3 regions of the Tardiphaga sp. 841_E9_N1_2 genome follow, and region 3 is predicted to be linked to each of the others. Evidence: predicted binding sites of a transcription regulator. Region 3 holds the regulator's gene; each other region holds the start of a gene.

Region 1 (5,241 bases), 4.3 Mb from region 3:
CGAAAGCGAGGACCGCATCGACCTCGCCTTCGGAGCGGCAATTCCACGCCAGCGTGCTGCCGCGAAACGCCTGTGGCCTTGGATGGTCAGGCAATGTCGCGTCCTGCGCCAGTTGATCCCATGGAAACAGCGCGAGGACGCTGGCGCCGGTGTCAAAAAAGGCGATGGCCTCGCCAGAGGCACGGGCCTTTCGCGTAAAGCCCAGCGCTTCGTAGAACGCAATGCTCCTGCGCATATCCGCCACGCCCAGCGTGATTACCGTCATGCGCGCGATCGGCGCCGGTGGTTTCGTCATCGTCATGCGTGTCACTCCTGTACTCACTCTATAGATCGAAAAGAGGGACGTTGGCAGGCTCTGGTTTCCTGCCAACGTCCCCTCTCCACCACTCCGTACGCTGCGAGACCTGCGGAGTTAGAACAGATTCAATTGCTGACCGGCACCCGCCGGCTTCTCGAAATGATCGAGGGTGAGCTTCGAACGACGTTTGTTGAGACCGAGCTTCGTGCAGGCGATCTCGAAGCGGCGACCGATCATCCAGGCCATCGGCCCGGTGCCCTTCATGCGGGTACCCCATTGCGAGTCGTAATCGCGGCCGCCGCGCATTTCGCGGATCAGCGTGAAGACGTGGCGATAGCGGTCCGGATAATTCGCGATCAGCCACTCGCGAAACAGATCGCGTACTTCCATCGGCAGCCGCAACAAAACGTAGCTGGCCTCCTTGACGCCGGCATGCGCGGCGGCATCGAGAATCCGTTCGATCTCGCTGTCATTCAGCGCAGGGATCACGGGCGCCACCATCACCGTGGTCGGAATGCCAGCCTCGGATAGCTGCCGCAAAGCTTCCAGCCGCTTCGACGGCGTCGACGCGCGCGGCTCCATGGTGCGCGCGAGCTTCGGATCGAGCGACGTCACCGACAACGCCACTTTGACCAGATTGCGCTTCGCCATCCTCGCCATGATATCGATATCGCGCGTCACCAAAGCCGACTTGGTGACGATGCCGACGGGATGACCGGTCTTCTCCAGCACTTCGAGAATGCCGCGCATCACCTGACGCTCGCGCTCGATCGGCTGATACGGATCGGTATTGGTACCGATCGCGATCATCTTCGGCTCGTACTCGGCGGCGGCCAGCTCCTTCTCAAGCAGCGCCGGCGCATCGGGCTTCACGAACAGTTTGGATTCGAAATCGAGCCCGGGCGAGAGACCGAGATAGGCGTGGGTCGGCCGCGCGAAACAATAGACGCAGCCATGCTCGCAGCCGCGATAGGGATTGATCGAACGGTCGAAGCCGATATCCGGCGATTCATTGCGCGTGATGACCTTGCGCGCGGTGTCCGTCGCAACAGTCGTCTTGAACGGCGGCAATTCATCGAGGCTCTGCCAGCCGTCATCAAAGGCGACCCGGGCCTCGGCCTCGTAGCGCCCGCTGTCGTTGGACTGGGCACCGCGGCCGCGTCGCCGCTGCTGGTCGATCGCCACCGCGATCTCGGGAAAAGGGGAAAGCGCACCCGCCGGCTTATCGGAGGGCGCCGGGACCGGCGGGTGCTTGAGGGCAGCGATCTGGCGACTCATGAAGCCACGATAGCGCACAAACGGAACAAATCAAGAACATAAATAGGGTGGCACACGGCCGGGGCACTGCGCATTCTCCCGCCGCCTTGCAGGGGCGGCCGAAAGTCGAACCGCCCCGAAATTGCAGCAGCCGCCGGTGCCGCATAGACTATGACGAAATGATAACGCGGCCACCCCGTTGTTGAGAGGTATTATCCGACACCCATGCTGAGCGTGATCATCCCCACCGAAGGCGTCGAACAGCCCGCTGTTGCCACACTGGCAGCGCTGGTGCCGGGCGCTGCTGCCGGTGTGATCCGCGAAGTGCTGCTGGTCGATCGCGCTGGTACCGATGTCATCGAACGTGTCGCCGATGTCGCGGGCTGCGGCTTCCTGACCTCGCAGGGATCGCGCGCCGCGGCGATGGCCGCCGGCGCCAAGCAGGCGCGCTCGCCCTGGCTAATGTTTCTCCATGCCGGCGCCGTGCTCGATGCCGGCTGGATCGAGGAGACCCAGCAATTCATCCAGCGCGTATCGACCAGCAACCGCCCCCGCGCGGGCATTTTCCGCTATGCGCGCTCGCCCTATGACGAGACCAATTTTCGCGATGGCCTGAAGCACCTGGTCCGGATGATCACGGGACCCAAGGCCGATCAGGGCCTGCTGATCGCCCGCGAACACTATGATCGTCTCGGCGGCTACGCGCCCGATGCCCGGCGCTCGGAAGCGCGGTTGCTGCGCCAGCTCGGCCGCTCCTCACGCACATTGCTGCGCAGCCGGATCATCGTCGCCTGATCATGGCCGCCCAAGTCCCCGATGCCGTTCAGCCTGCAGTGCTACGCGATCTCCAGCCTGGCGATATCGACTGGGTCATCCGCAGTCACGGCGAGCTCTATGCGGCCGAATACGGGTTCGATGCATCCTTTAAGGCGCTGGTAGCCGACATCGCTGCAGAATTCGTCGCATCATGCGATGCCACGCGCGAACGCTGCTGGATCGCCGAGATGGATGGCGCACCCGTCGGCTCGCTGTTTCTCGTGAAAGAATCCAACGACGTCGCCAAATTTCGGCTCTTGCTGATCGATCCCAAGGCGCGCGGACAAAAGCTCGGCCAGCGCATGGTGACGGAATCCATCGCCTTTGCGCGCCAATGCGGTTATCGCAGGATCACGCTGTGGACCCAGAGCAATCTCGGCGCAGCGCGAAAAATCTATCAGGATGCCGGCTTCGCGCTGGTCGCCACCGAGCCGCATCGCAGTTTCGGTCAGGATTTGATCGGTGAGACCTGGGAGCTCGTGCTCTAGACCGACGCGCCCTTCGCTTTCGGACGTCGCAGATGCTCATCGAGCCGCGGCATGATCTCCACGAAATTGCAGGGCCGCGTGCGGTAATCCAGTTGCGCGGCAAGGATGCCGTCCCAGCCATCGCGGCAGGCGCCGGGCGAACCCGGCAGGCAGAAGATAAATGTCGCGCCGGCGGTGCCAGCAGTCGCGCGGCTCTGGATCGTCGAGGTACCGATCTTGGCGTGGCTCAGCATGTGAAACGCAATCGAGAAACCATCCATCCGCTTCTCGAACAGAGGCTCGATGGCTTCCGGCGTGACATCGCGGCCGGTGAAGCCCGTGCCGCCGGTCGTGATGATCGCGTCAACACCGGAATCGGCGATCCATGCACGCACAATCGTCCGGATCGCCTCGACATCGTCAGTGACAATATCTCGCTTCGCCAGCGTGTGACCAGCCGATGTCAGCCGATCCGCCAGCGTCGCACCGGACTTGTCGTCGTCAAGCGAGCGCGTATCGGAGATCGTCAGTACCGCGATGTTGAGCGGCACGAAGGCCTTGGTCGCATCAGGCTCCATCGCTACAGCCGATCCGTCGCAAATGTGTTGCAGGCCTGCACGGTGCCTTGCTGATAGCCGGTCATGAACCAGCGCTTGCGCTGTTCGGCAGAACCGTGCGTGAACGAGTCCGGCACGACGCGGCCCTGTGCCTGACGTTGCAACGTATCGTCGCCGATGGCGGACGCGGTCTGCAGCGCGGCATCGATGTCACCGGCTTCGAGGAAACCGGGCCGCTTCTTCGATTCGCGATTGACCCAGACGCCCGACAGGCAATCGGCCTGCAGTTCAACGCGAACCTGCAGCAGATTGGCCTCAGCCTTGCTGCCGGCCTGCTGCTGCAGCCGTGTCACGCGCGGAATGATCCCGAGCAGGTTCTGAATGTGATGGCCGGCTTCATGCGCAATGATATAGGCCGCGGTAAATTTACAGGCATTGCCCGAGCAACCGCGGAATTTGGTTTCGACCTGACGGAAGAAGCCGGTGTCGAGATAGATCTTCTTGTCGGGCGGACAGTAGAACGGCCCCATCGCCGACTGCGCATTGCCGCAGCGCCCGCCATTGGTGGCATTACGAAACAGCACGATCTGCGGCCCGGTATATTTCTGCCCGCTCTCCTTGAAGATTTCGTCCCAGCGATCGTCGATCTCGCCGAGCACGCCAGAGATCATGCTGCCCATCTCGTCAGTGGGTGCGCCTGATTTCGTCGGCGTCGAGCGACGGTCGGTCTGATAGGTCGGCGCCTGCTGGCCGCCGGTGAGAATTTCTGCACCGCCGATAAGAATGCGCGGATCGATGCCGAACGCCCAGCCAACGAGGCCAAGCACAATCACCGTGCCGATGCCGAGACCACCGCCACCGCCAGGAATTCCGAAACCACCGCCACCTCCGCCGCCGTATCCCCCGCCGCTATCGTCACGACGGTCGTCGATATTGTCGCTGCGACGGAAGTCATCGTAACGCATGAGGTAATTCCTTCATTTCAAGTCGCAGCATTTTAGACCGGTTTGACGCGATCCGAACACCATAACGCAATTGCAGCGTAAAATTTCCATTCCATTAAGCATTAACCTGCCCGGCAAAACTTGCCTAGTTCGAACTCGTTACCAATTAAGTCGATTTTTACTTTGCCCGGTCAATGTCTGCCCGTCGGTTGTTTAGTCCCGCGTCGCCGACAGCGTCGCCTGAGTCAGAGTAATTGAGTCATGGTTGTTTCGCGTCGCGGGGCGTCTGCAAGGGCGCCCCGCTCTCACTTCGAAACCTCTCCGAGCAGCAGCATCGTCATTGGTGATTGCGTCGCAGAGATGTCAAAACTCCCGGCAGGGTCGGTCGATCTGGTGTTCGCAGATCCGCCGTACAATCTGCAGCTGAAGGGCGATCTCAAGCGCCCCGATGAATCCCATGTCGATGCGGTGAATAATGACTGGGACAAGTTCTCGTCATTCGCCGCATATGACGACTTCACGCGCGCGTGGCTCCTGGCCGCACGCCGTATCATGAAGCCGTCGGCGACCCTGTGGGTGATCGGCTCCTATCACAATATTTTCCGCGTCGGCGCGATCATGCAGGACCTCGGCTTCTGGGTCCTCAACGATATCGTGTGGCGCAAGTCCAACCCGATGCCGAATTTCCGCGGCCGTCGTTTCACCAATGCGCATGAGACCATGATATGGGCCGCGCGCGATGAGAACGCCAAGGGCTATACGTTCAATTACGAAGCCCTCAAGGCCGCGAATGAGGACGTGCAGGCACGTTCCGACTGGCTGATTCCGCTTTGCACCGGCGACGAACGCCTAAAGGGCTCGGACGGCAAGAAGGTTCACCCGACCCAGAAGCCTGAAGGCCT
Region 2 (5,241 bases), 4.1 Mb from region 3:
TGACCGGGCAGCTCAACGCCATGCGCAGCCGCGATGCCAAGGGCAAGCGCACCAATGTGTATCAAGTGGTCAGCGAGCCGCGTCGGCTGCCGGCGCCTGCAGGGCTGTGCAATCTTGAGACCGGACCTGAGACGTTCGAGATCGTCGTTGCCAATGACGTGCAGGCCACGCAGCTGAAGAAGCTTGTCGGCAAGGAAGTTGCGCTCAAGGTTGCTGAAGTCACCTGCGCCGAGCAGGCCGGGCAGATGAGTGAAGCGCTGGTGACGAAATGGAGCGTGGTGACGAAGCCGAACTGAGTTCGCTTCGGTTAAACCCGCACTGGCCCCAGCATTTCGAAATGCGCGCGGCGCTGCAGCCAGATCAGCAAGATCAGGCTCGGTACCGCGACCACCACGCTGATGACGAAGAACATCGGCCATCCCGTCGCTTGCGCAACGTAACCTGCGCCTGCTGACAGATAGGTCCGCCCCACCGCAGCGAGCGCTGTGAGTAGCGCATATTGCGTGGCGGTGTGCAGCGGGTTTTTGCACAGCGCCGAAAGGTAGGCGACGAAGATCACCGTGCCGATGGCGCTTGTAAAGTTCTCGACCGAGATGGCCAGTGCCAGCGCCCATTGATTGACGCCGACGATGGCGAGCCATGAGAAGGCGAGATTGGACAGTGCCTGTAACACAGCGCCGATCCACAGGCTCGCCGCCAGTGAATAGCGCCGCGCGACAAAACCTCCAGCGAAGCCGCCGATCAGCGTGGCGGCAAGGCCGACGCCTTTGACGATGGCGGCATAGTCGTTGCGGGTGAAGCCGAGATCAATCACGAACGGCGCCGTCATGGTGCCGGAAAATGCGTCGGTGAATTTGAACAGCACCACGAACGCCAGCGCGGCCCAGGCGTCCTTGCGGGCCAGGAATTCGGAGAACGCGCCGATTGCGGCCTGCAGCACGCGATTGAAGGCGCTCTCGCCGCGTGTGGCCGCTTCGGCCTGCGCGGATTGCTCGGGCTCGGTGGCCGCAAGCGCTGTGACCGTGCCGATCAGCACCATCGCCGCCATTGCCACATAGCCCCACATCCAGGCGGTGGAGCGCGCGATGCCCGTGCTCTCGAAGGCGCTGACCAGAAACAGCACGCCGGCGGTCGAGATCAGCATGCCGATGCGATAGGCCGCGACATAGGACGCCATGCCGGCCGCCTGTTCGCTCTCCGGCAGGCTTTCGACACGAAACGCATCGACAACGATGTCCTGTGTCGACGACATCGCGGCGACCAGTAGCGCGCCGAGGGCGACGAACAGTGGCGAGCGGGCGGGGTCGGTGAGCGCCAGCAGCAGGATCGCGCCGATCAGCAGCAGTTGTGAAAATACCAGCCAGCCGCGGCGGCGGCCGAACTGTCGCGTGAAGAACGGCACATGCAGCGCGTCGACCAGCGGCGCCCAGAGGAATTTGAGCGTGTAGGGCGTGCCGACGAGGGCGAACAACCCGATGGTACCGAGATCGACGCCGGATTCGCGCATCCACACCAGCAGCGTGGAACCGGACAATGCAAGCGGCAGACCCGACGACAGGCCAAGCAGCAGCACAATCAGCACCCGCGGCTGCAGATACACCGCCATGCTCTCGCGCCAGGTGGCACGGGGCTTCAAGGCGAGGGCGGCTTCGGACGAGTCAGGCGCGCTGGTCATGGGGAAGGGTTAGCAGATTCGGGGGAAAGCGGCCTGTGGCCTATTCCCCTGCCTGAATCTTGCGCGGCAGTGGCGCGAACATGTCGGGGGCGGCGGTCTTCGCGATGACCGGGGCTACCTCGGCCGCCGGCTCGCTCTTGCTGAAATCCAGTTCCTCGATGCGGCCGGCGCGCTTCTCGATCTTGTCGGCGGAGATCAGGATCTGGCGGACGTCCTCATTGGCCTGCCCGAAATGCGTCTGCAGCTTCATCACGCGATCGCGCAACCGGGTGAGGTCGTCGCCCAGATTCAGTACCTCGGTGCGGATCTGGTCGGCGGCGTCGCGCATCCGCGCGTCCTTCAGGATTTGCTGCATCACCTGGATAGCCAGCATCAGCAGCGAGGGGGAAACCAGCACGACGCGGGCGCGATAGGCCTTCTGGATGATGTCGTCGAAGCCGTCATGGATTTCCGCATAGACGGATTCCGACGGCACGAACATCAGCGCCGTATCCTGCGTCTCGCCGGCAACCAGATACTTCTCGGCGATGTCGGTGACATGTTTCATCACGTCCGCGCGCAAGCGCTGCGCCGCGTATTTCTTCTCCTCGTCGCTGCGCGCGTCATGCAGCGCCGTGACGGCCTCCAAAGGGAATTTCGCATCGATGCACAGTGGACGCTGATCCGGCAGGAAGATCACGCAGTCCGGCCGTTTGCCCGACGATAGCGTGTGCTGGAACGCATAGGCGCCGCTCGGCATGCCGTCCTTGACGATGCTTTCCATCCGCGCCTGACCGAAAGCGCCGCGCGACTGCTTGTTGGCGAGCACGTCGCGGAGCGTCGTCACCTGCGAGGTGAGGTCAGTGAGGTTCTTGTGGGCGTTGTCGATGATGCCCAACCGCTCATGCAGCGCGCTCAGGCTTTCCATCGTGTTGCGTGTGGTCTGTTCCATGGATTGGCCGACGCGATGGGTCACGGAGTCCAGTCGCTCGGACACCGCGCGTGCCATGTCGGCCTGACGGCCTGCCAAGGCCTGGCCCATGGCGTCGACGCGGCCGGTGGCTTCGTTCTGTGCTTTCAGCACTTCGCTGAGGCGTTCTTCCAGTTCGTCGGCGCGGATCGCCTGGGCCATGGCCATGGCGGCGCCGCGGCTACCGGAGCGAGCGATGATGATGGCGATGGTGAGCAGCAAACCCAGCGCCAGAGCACTGAAGCCCATCAATGCCACGCCGGCGGTGACCGGCATGTCGCCGATCATGAAAAGAATCTCGTTCATCCCATCCTTGTAGCCGATTCGGTCGGTTGCGCGAACGAAGAGGGAACATTTATGGTTAATGCAAAATGAATTTTCCTGGTTAACCCAAGCCTAAGAAATGTGGTTAAGCAGGCCTTAACCAACATGGTTAACCGCGCCTCAATTTTCATGGTTAGCGGGGAGTTAACGTCCTTCAAAGTCCAGCTTTTCCAGCGGATTGACCCGGACCGGCGCGCAGATTAAATCGCCGCCATGGCCATTCGTGAAATCATTATCCTGCCCGACAAACAGTTGCGGCTGATCTCCAAACCAGTCGAGAAGGTGACGTCGGAGGTGCGCAAGCTCGCCGACGACATGTTCGAGACGATGTATGACGCACCCGGGATCGGGCTGGCGGCGATCCAGATCGCGGTTCCGCTGCGGCTGATCACCATGGACATCGCCAAGAAGGACGATGAGGAGGACGGCAAGAAGCCGCGTGTCTTCATCAATCCGGAGGTCATCTCGGCCTCGGAAGAGCTCTCGGTCTATGAAGAGGGCTGTCTGTCGATCCCCGAATATTACGAGGAAGTGGAACGTCCGGCGACGGTACGGATCCGCTATATGGACCTCGACGGCAAGACCATCGAGGAAGAGGCTTCTGGCCTGTTCGCGACCTGCATTCAGCACGAGATCGACCATCTCAATGGCGTGCTGTTCGTCGATTACCTTTCGAAGCTGAAGCGCGACCGCGTGCTGAAGAAGTTCACCAAGCTCGCCAAGCGCGCGGAGTAGTTTCTCCGCGCAACGCTGCAACAGATCGGCTCCGACCTATGTCGCTTCGTTTGATCTTCATGGGCACGCCGGATTTCGCGGTGCCGACGCTGCTCGAACTCGTGGCCCACGGCCATGAGATCGTCGCCGTCTATACCCGCGAAGCAAAGCCCGCCGGCCGTGGCATGAAGCTGCAGCCGACGCCGGTGGCGCGCGAGGCTGAACGGCTCGGCATTCCCGTCTTCACGCCGAAAACGCTGCGGACGCCGGAAGCCGAAGCCGAGTTCCGGTCGCATGAGGCCGAGGCTACGGTCGTCGTCGCCTATGGCATGATCCTGCCGCAGAATATTCTCGATGTACCGCCGCTCGGCTGTTTCAACCTGCACGGCTCGCTGTTGCCGCGCTGGCGCGGCGCCGCACCGATCAATCGTGCCATCATGGAGGGCGACGCCGAGAGCGGCGTCATGGTGATGAAGATGGATGTCGGCCTCGACACCGGCGATGTCGCCATGGCCGAGCGCCTGGCGATCACCGATGCGATGACGGCGCTGGACCTGCACGATGCGCTGGCGCCGCTTGGTGCCGATCTGATGGTGCGGGCCATGGGTGCGCTGGAAAGGGGGCGGCTGAGCCTGACCCCGCAGAGTGCAGACGGCGTCACCTACGCGGCCAAGATCGACAAGGCCGAGGCCAAGATCGACTGGTCGAAGCCGGCGCGCGACGTGCTTCGGCATTGTCATGGCCTGTCGCCGTTTCCGGGCGCGTGGTGCGAAGTGCCGATCGAGGGCGAGGCGGTACGTGTGAAGGTTCTGCGTTGCGAGCTTGCAAAGGGCGCGGGCTCGCCCGGCGAGATCATCGACGATCAGCTCACCATCGCCTGCGGCGATGGCGCGATCCGGATCATCGACCTGCAGCGCGCCGGCAAGCAGCCGATGAAAGCCAGTGAATTCCTGCGTGGCACGCCGTTGAAGCCGCCTCTGCGGGTGGGCTGATGCCGCGCTACAAGATGATCATCGAATATGACGGCGCGCCATTTTCCGGATGGCAGGTGCAGGCCAACGCGACGCTGACCGTACAGGGCGCGCTGGAGCGTGCCGCCGAGGCCATTTGCGGCGAGCCGATCCGCGTTCACGGTGCCGGTCGTACCGATGCCGGCGTCCATGCGCTCGGCCAGGTCGCCCATTGCGACGTGCCGAAAGTGCTGGTGCCGGGTCGCTTTCGCGATGGCATGAATGCCCATCTGCGGCCGCATCCGGTCGGCGTGCTGTCGGCGGATATCGTGCCGGATGATTTCGAGGCGCGGTTCTCGGCCATCAAGCGCCACTATGTCTATCGCATCACCAATCGTCGCGCGAACCTCGCCGTCGATGCCGGCCGGGTATGGCGCGTGCCGCGCCCGCTCGATGTCGCTGCCATGAGCGAGGCTGCGAAGCGTTTGCTCGGTCGACACGACTTCACGACCTTTCGCGATACCGAATGCCAGGCCAAGTCGCCGATCCGCACGCTCGATCAGCTCGATGTGGTGCAGAACGGTGAGGCGATCACTATCACGACCTCCGCACGCTCGTTCCTGCACAGC
Region 3 (5,241 bases):
GACGACCTCGACAATTCGGTGCTCGATCTCGGCGATCTGCTGACTCATGAGGGCCCTGCTTTGCAGGCGCAGAAGGAAGCCGCGCAGATTTTTGGCGCGGAGAAGACCTACTTCGTGCTCAACGGCACCTCGACCTCCAACAAGGTCGCGCTATCGGCTCTGGTCACCGATGGCGACCTGGTGCTGTTCGATCGCAACAACCACAAGGCGGCTTTGCACGGCGCATTGATGATTTCAGGCGGTGTGCCGATCTATGTGCCGACGACGCGCAATCCCTGGGGCCTGATCGGCCCGATGAACTGGGATGCGCTCGACGAGGACGCGCTGCGCGAGCGCATCCGTATCAATCCGCTGGTCACGGATCCCGAGGCCTGGAAGCGTCCACGCCCGTTCCGCGTCGCCGTGGTCGAACAGTGCACCTATGACGGCACCATCTACAGCGCCGAGATGATCATCGCGCGCATCGGCCATCTCTGCGATTATATCCTGTTCGACGAGGCCTGGGCGGGCTTCATGAAATTCCACCCGCTCTATGCCGGCCGCTTCGCCATGGGGCTCAAGGACCTCGGCCCGGATTCGCCGGGTATCATCGCGACGCAGTCGACCCACAAGCAGCTCGCGAGCTTCTCGCAGGCGTCGCAGATCCACATGAAGGATCGCCACATCCGCGGCCAGAAGCGCCGCGTCGAGCACCGGCGCTTCAACGAAAGCTTTATGCAGCACGCCTCGACCTCGCCGTTCTACCCGCTGTTCGCATCATTGGATGTCGGCGCGCAGATGATGAAAGGCCGCTCTGGCGAAGTGTTGTGGGACGACACGATCCGGCTGGGCATCGAACTGCGCAAGAAGATGCGCGCCGTCCGCCGCGAATTCGAGGAGAAGGAAACCCGCGCCGAGCGTCGCTGGTTCTTCGAACCCTTCGTGCCCGAGCGCGTCGCGATTCCCGACGCAGCCAGCGAAGGTGCTGTTCACAATGTGCCCTGGGAAAGCATCGGCACTGACCAGCTCGCCACCAATCCGGCTTATTGGCAGCTCGCGCCTGACGCCGCTTGGCATGGCTTCCCCGGCATGGAAGCCGGTTTCACCATGACCGATCCCAACAAGCTGACGGTGCTGACACCCGGCTTCGACCGCACCACCGGCGGCTATGCGGAACACGGCATCCCCGCGCCCGTGGTCGCGCAGTTCCTGCGCGAAAATCGCATCGTGCCGGAGAAGAACGATCTCAACTCGCTGCTCTTCCTGCTGACGCCCGGCGTGGAAGCCAGCAAGGCCGGCACGCTGATATCGGGCCTCGTCGCCTTCAAGAAGCTTCATGACGACAACGCCCTGCTCGAAGACGTCATCCCGGAATTCGCACGGCGCAGGCCCGCGCGTTACGCGGGCATACGCCTGAGGGATCTATGCGGCGACATGCACCGGTTCTTCCGCGAGGCCAATGTGAGCGAACTTCAGACCAGGCAATTCTCCGCTGACCATCTGCCGGAGATTGCCATGTCACCCCATGATGCCGCGCGCTGTCTGGTGCGCAACGACGTCGATTACCTCCCGATCGATGAGATCTTCGGGCGCGTCGCGACGACGCCGTTCGTGGTCTACCCGCCCGGCATCGCCACGATCGTCCCCGGAGAACGGCTCACCGAACGGTCAAAGCCGATGATCGATTATCTCAGGATGTTCGAGACCTGCTTCAACACCTTCCCGGGCTTCGACGTCGAAATCCAGGGCATCTACCGCAAGGTCGACGCCAATGGCCGGATCCGACTTTACACTTACGTGGTCTCCGAATAGGGAGCACGTAAGGAGCCTGATTTGCCAACGGAACTCGAACAGCCGGTCGTCATCCGACCATCACGCGACACCGACGTCGATGCCATGCTGGCGATCTATCGCCGGCACATCCGGCAAGGCGTCGAGGAAGGCGTCAGCGACGCCGACACGCCGCAGCCCGACGATCTCAGAGACCGGCGCAAGAACCTGCGCAGCAAACGGTTCCCGCATCTCGTCGCCACGCAAGGCGGCGAGGTCGTCGGCTACGCCTATGTGGTGCTGTTTCGGAAGCGACCGGCCTATCGCTACACGGTCAAGCATTCGATCTATATCCACCACGGACATGTCGGCCGGGGCATCGGCCGGCTGTTGATGCGCGAGTTGATCGATGTCTGCGCGGCGGCCGGCTTCCGGCAGATCATCGGCTATATCGATGCCGACAACACGGCCTCGCTCGGCTTACATGAGAGCTTCGGCTTTGCCCGCGTCGGCTTGCTGCCCGGCGTCGCCTATCGCTCCGGCCGCTGGGCCGACACGATCATGGTTCAGCGCTCGCTGGCGACCGGCTCCACGACTCCGCCGCCGCCCATTGGGCGCGTGACGTCCGCGTAGCCCAAGCGACCGCGGAAGCATTTTCCATGTCCGTCGAGGATCGACGACTGGTGAGGAACAGCCTCCTCAAACCTCACTCAACGTGCGTTCTGTTGACGGCAAATTAAGCATTGCAGAACACATATGGAACATATAGTGTTCGTTCATGATTTGTTTCGAGATTCTGTGGCTTTGAGTAGTTTGAGAGTGCCCGAACTCGCGCAACCGATCTTCGAACGATCGTCTCTGGATTGAGGCTCACCGTTCGAAGGCCCTTTTAAACGCACGCGGCGGCCGACACCGTCAACTGAGGATGGCTTCAGATGCTCACGCGCAAACAATACGAACTCCTGCGATTCATCGATCAACGGCTGAAGGAAGCCGGCGTCCCGCCCTCCTTCGACGAGATGAAGGATGCGCTCGACCTGCGCTCGAAGTCCGGCATCCATCGTCTGATCACGGCGCTGGAAGAACGCGGCTTCATACGCCGTCTGCCCAACCGCGCCCGTGCCATCGAAGTCATCAAGCTGCCAGAGCTCGGCGCGCCGGTCACCGGCGGCACCGGGCGCCGCGGCTTCACGCCCAGCGTCATCGAAGGCACGCTTGGCAAGGTGCGTTCGGCCGCCAGCATCGCCAGCAACAGCGGTGATGATGACAATGGCCGCACGGTTGCTATCCCGGTCATGGGCCGAATCGCGGCCGGTACGCCGATCGAGGCGCTGCAGACCCGCAGCCACACCATCAGCATGCCCGCGGACATGCTCGGCTCCGGCGAACATTACGCGCTCGAAGTGCGCGGCGATTCCATGCAGGACGCCGGCATTCTCGATGGCGATACCGTGCTGATCCAGCGCAACGAGAGCGCCGACACCGGCGACATCGTGGTGGCCCTGATCGACGACGAGGAAGCCACGTTGAAGCGCTTCCGCCGCCGCGGCGCGTCGATCGCGCTGGAGCCCGCCAACGACGCCTACGAGGTCCGCATCCTGCCGCCCAACCGGGTGCGCATTCAGGGCAAGCTGATCGGCCTGTATCGCCGCTACTGAGATTGCGCCTCGGCGGATTACTGATCTTCGGGTTGAAGATCGGTTTCCGCTGGCGTCGCATCCACCGGCCGGTTTTGTGGCGTGCGACTGTTCTGGATCAGATCGTGCTGGGGCTCATCGGGGATGGCGCGCGACCACGGGCGGTCCAGGCCACGCGGGCGCACGGCATCGATGGTAAAGCCGTTCGCGGTTCGCTGCAGGCTCACCGCACCATTTCGTTGCAAGCGATCCTGATCGATCACCAGCGCCCTGCAATCCCTCGGCGATTGTCTCGTTGTGATGATGAGTGCCGCTTTCTCGCAATCATCTGTGAATGCATCCGGCTGTAAAACCAGCGCCACCAAAGCGCCATCGGCCAGCGCCGCGATGCACCCGTCGCGGTCGCAGGACACACCGTGGCTGAGGGAGGCATCCGTTGGCAGCCGGGCGTCGGCATCACCGGCAAGCCACTCCTTCGCGAGAAACGCATCCTTGGCGCTGCGCATCATATGCAGGCGCCCCTCCCTGCCCCGTACCGCAACGCTGTGACCGTCACCCGAAATCAGGACATCCGGCTGCTTGACCAGCAACGCCCAGACAATCGAGAGCGCAAGCACACCAAGCCCTGCGAGGCGCAACGGCGTGCGCAGCAATCCCAGCACGATGATGCCGATACTGGCTGATATCAGCGGTCCCGTCCCGAAGGCCGGCATCCGGCCGATGGCGCCGGGCAAGGCTGCCACCCATTGCGTGACGACAATCATCCACTGGATGCCGACATCCATCAGCCGCCAGAACACACCGTCAAAGCCAAACGGCATGGCCACCAAACCGAGAATACCCGTCGGCATAACCAGTGCCGAGACCACCGGCATCGCCAGGAGATTGGCGACGACGCCATAAGGCGTGACGCGATGGAAATGAAATGCGGCATAGGGCGTGGTGGCAAGGCCCGCGACCAGCGAAGCCAGTACGAGCATCGCGATCTCGCGTCCGCCCCATAGCGCCACGCGCGCGGTCGCGGAATGATCGGGCGAGGCAAACAGCGCGGGCATGCCTATCTGCACCAATGCGACCAGCCCCAGCGTCGCCGCGAATGACATCTGAAAACTCGGATGCACCAGTGCTTCCGGCGCCACGATCAGCACAACCATTGCTGCCACCGCCAGCGTACGGAACGTCACCGCCCGGCGATCGACCATGACTGCCATCAACACAACGGCCGTCATGAAAAAGGATCTCTGTGTCGCGACTTCGGCACCTGACAGCAGCAAATAGAACAGTGCTGCGAATAACGCCGCAGCCGCTGCGACTTTCTTGATCGGGAATGTCACCGTCAGGACAGGGATCAGTGCCAGCAGTGCGCGTATCGCAAAGAACACCACGCCGGCGACAACGGCCATGTGATAGCCAGAGATCGACAACACATGACCGAGGCCGGAGATGAACATCGCATCATTGACGTCAGCCGAAATCGCATCGCGGCGGCCCGTGAGCAGCGCCGTGGCAATGGCGCGGCTATCGCCCGAGAGCACGGTGCGGATCCGCGCGTCGATGGCGTCGCGCAGACCCTGCATGGTCGCTGAATAGCGTAGCGCCACACCCGGCTGTATCGGCGGATCGACCGCCTTAATGCCGCCCATCACGAAGCCTGATGCGCCGATCCCCTGGAAATACAGATCGCGGCCAAAGTCGTAACTCCCTGGCCGGAGCGGCGACAGCGGCGGCTGCAGCCTTGCCTTCAATTCGACGAAGCTGCCGACGACAGGCGCCGTGCCCTTCTTCACCGACAGCCGCACACGGGCGAGCTTCGGTGCGGCGCGCGGGCTGTCCATCGTGGCAACGCGCAGCACGA

What was found. Region 3 encodes LexA, which represses DNA repair genes until DNA is damaged. Its sites were predicted from a motif close to TGTTCNNNNTGTGTTCNG; they were not measured.
Region 1: the regulator LexA is predicted to act here: its motif matches at 1,598-1,615, upstream of AB8A50_RS25760 (PA0069 family radical SAM protein).
Region 2: the regulator LexA is predicted to act here: its motif matches at 2,961-2,978, upstream of AB8A50_RS24505 (DNA recombination protein RmuC).

What each region holds. Positions count from the first base shown of each region.
Region 1 is NZ_JBPWQC010000001.1:5,372,482-5,377,722, reverse strand. Features, by position in the region: gene AB8A50_RS25765 (VOC family protein) at 1-295, opposite strand, end outside; gene AB8A50_RS25760 (PA0069 family radical SAM protein) at 413-1,576, opposite strand; gene AB8A50_RS25755 (glycosyltransferase) at 1,781-2,350, shown strand; partial or broken gene AB8A50_RS25750 (GNAT family N-acetyltransferase) at 2,380-2,859, shown strand; gene moaB (molybdenum cofactor biosynthesis protein B) at 2,856-3,416, opposite strand; gene ypfJ (KPN_02809 family neutral zinc metallopeptidase) at 3,419-4,360, opposite strand; gene AB8A50_RS25735 (site-specific DNA-methyltransferase) at 4,601-5,241, shown strand, end outside.
Region 2 is NZ_JBPWQC010000001.1:5,114,258-5,119,498, forward strand. Features, by position in the region: gene AB8A50_RS24495 (hypothetical protein) at 1-296, shown strand, start outside; gene AB8A50_RS24500 (AmpG family muropeptide MFS transporter) at 308-1,675, opposite strand; gene AB8A50_RS24505 (DNA recombination protein RmuC) at 1,716-2,930, opposite strand; gene def (peptide deformylase) at 3,162-3,683, shown strand; gene fmt (methionyl-tRNA formyltransferase) at 3,722-4,654, shown strand; gene truA (tRNA pseudouridine(38-40) synthase TruA) at 4,654-5,241, shown strand, end outside.
Region 3 is NZ_JBPWQC010000001.1:1,034,503-1,039,743, reverse strand. Features, by position in the region: gene AB8A50_RS04860 (Orn/Lys/Arg decarboxylase N-terminal domain-containing protein) at 1-1,791, shown strand, start outside; gene AB8A50_RS04855 (GNAT family N-acetyltransferase) at 1,813-2,382, shown strand; gene lexA (transcriptional repressor LexA) at 2,685-3,407, shown strand; gene AB8A50_RS04845 (ComEC/Rec2 family competence protein) at 3,425-5,241, opposite strand, start outside.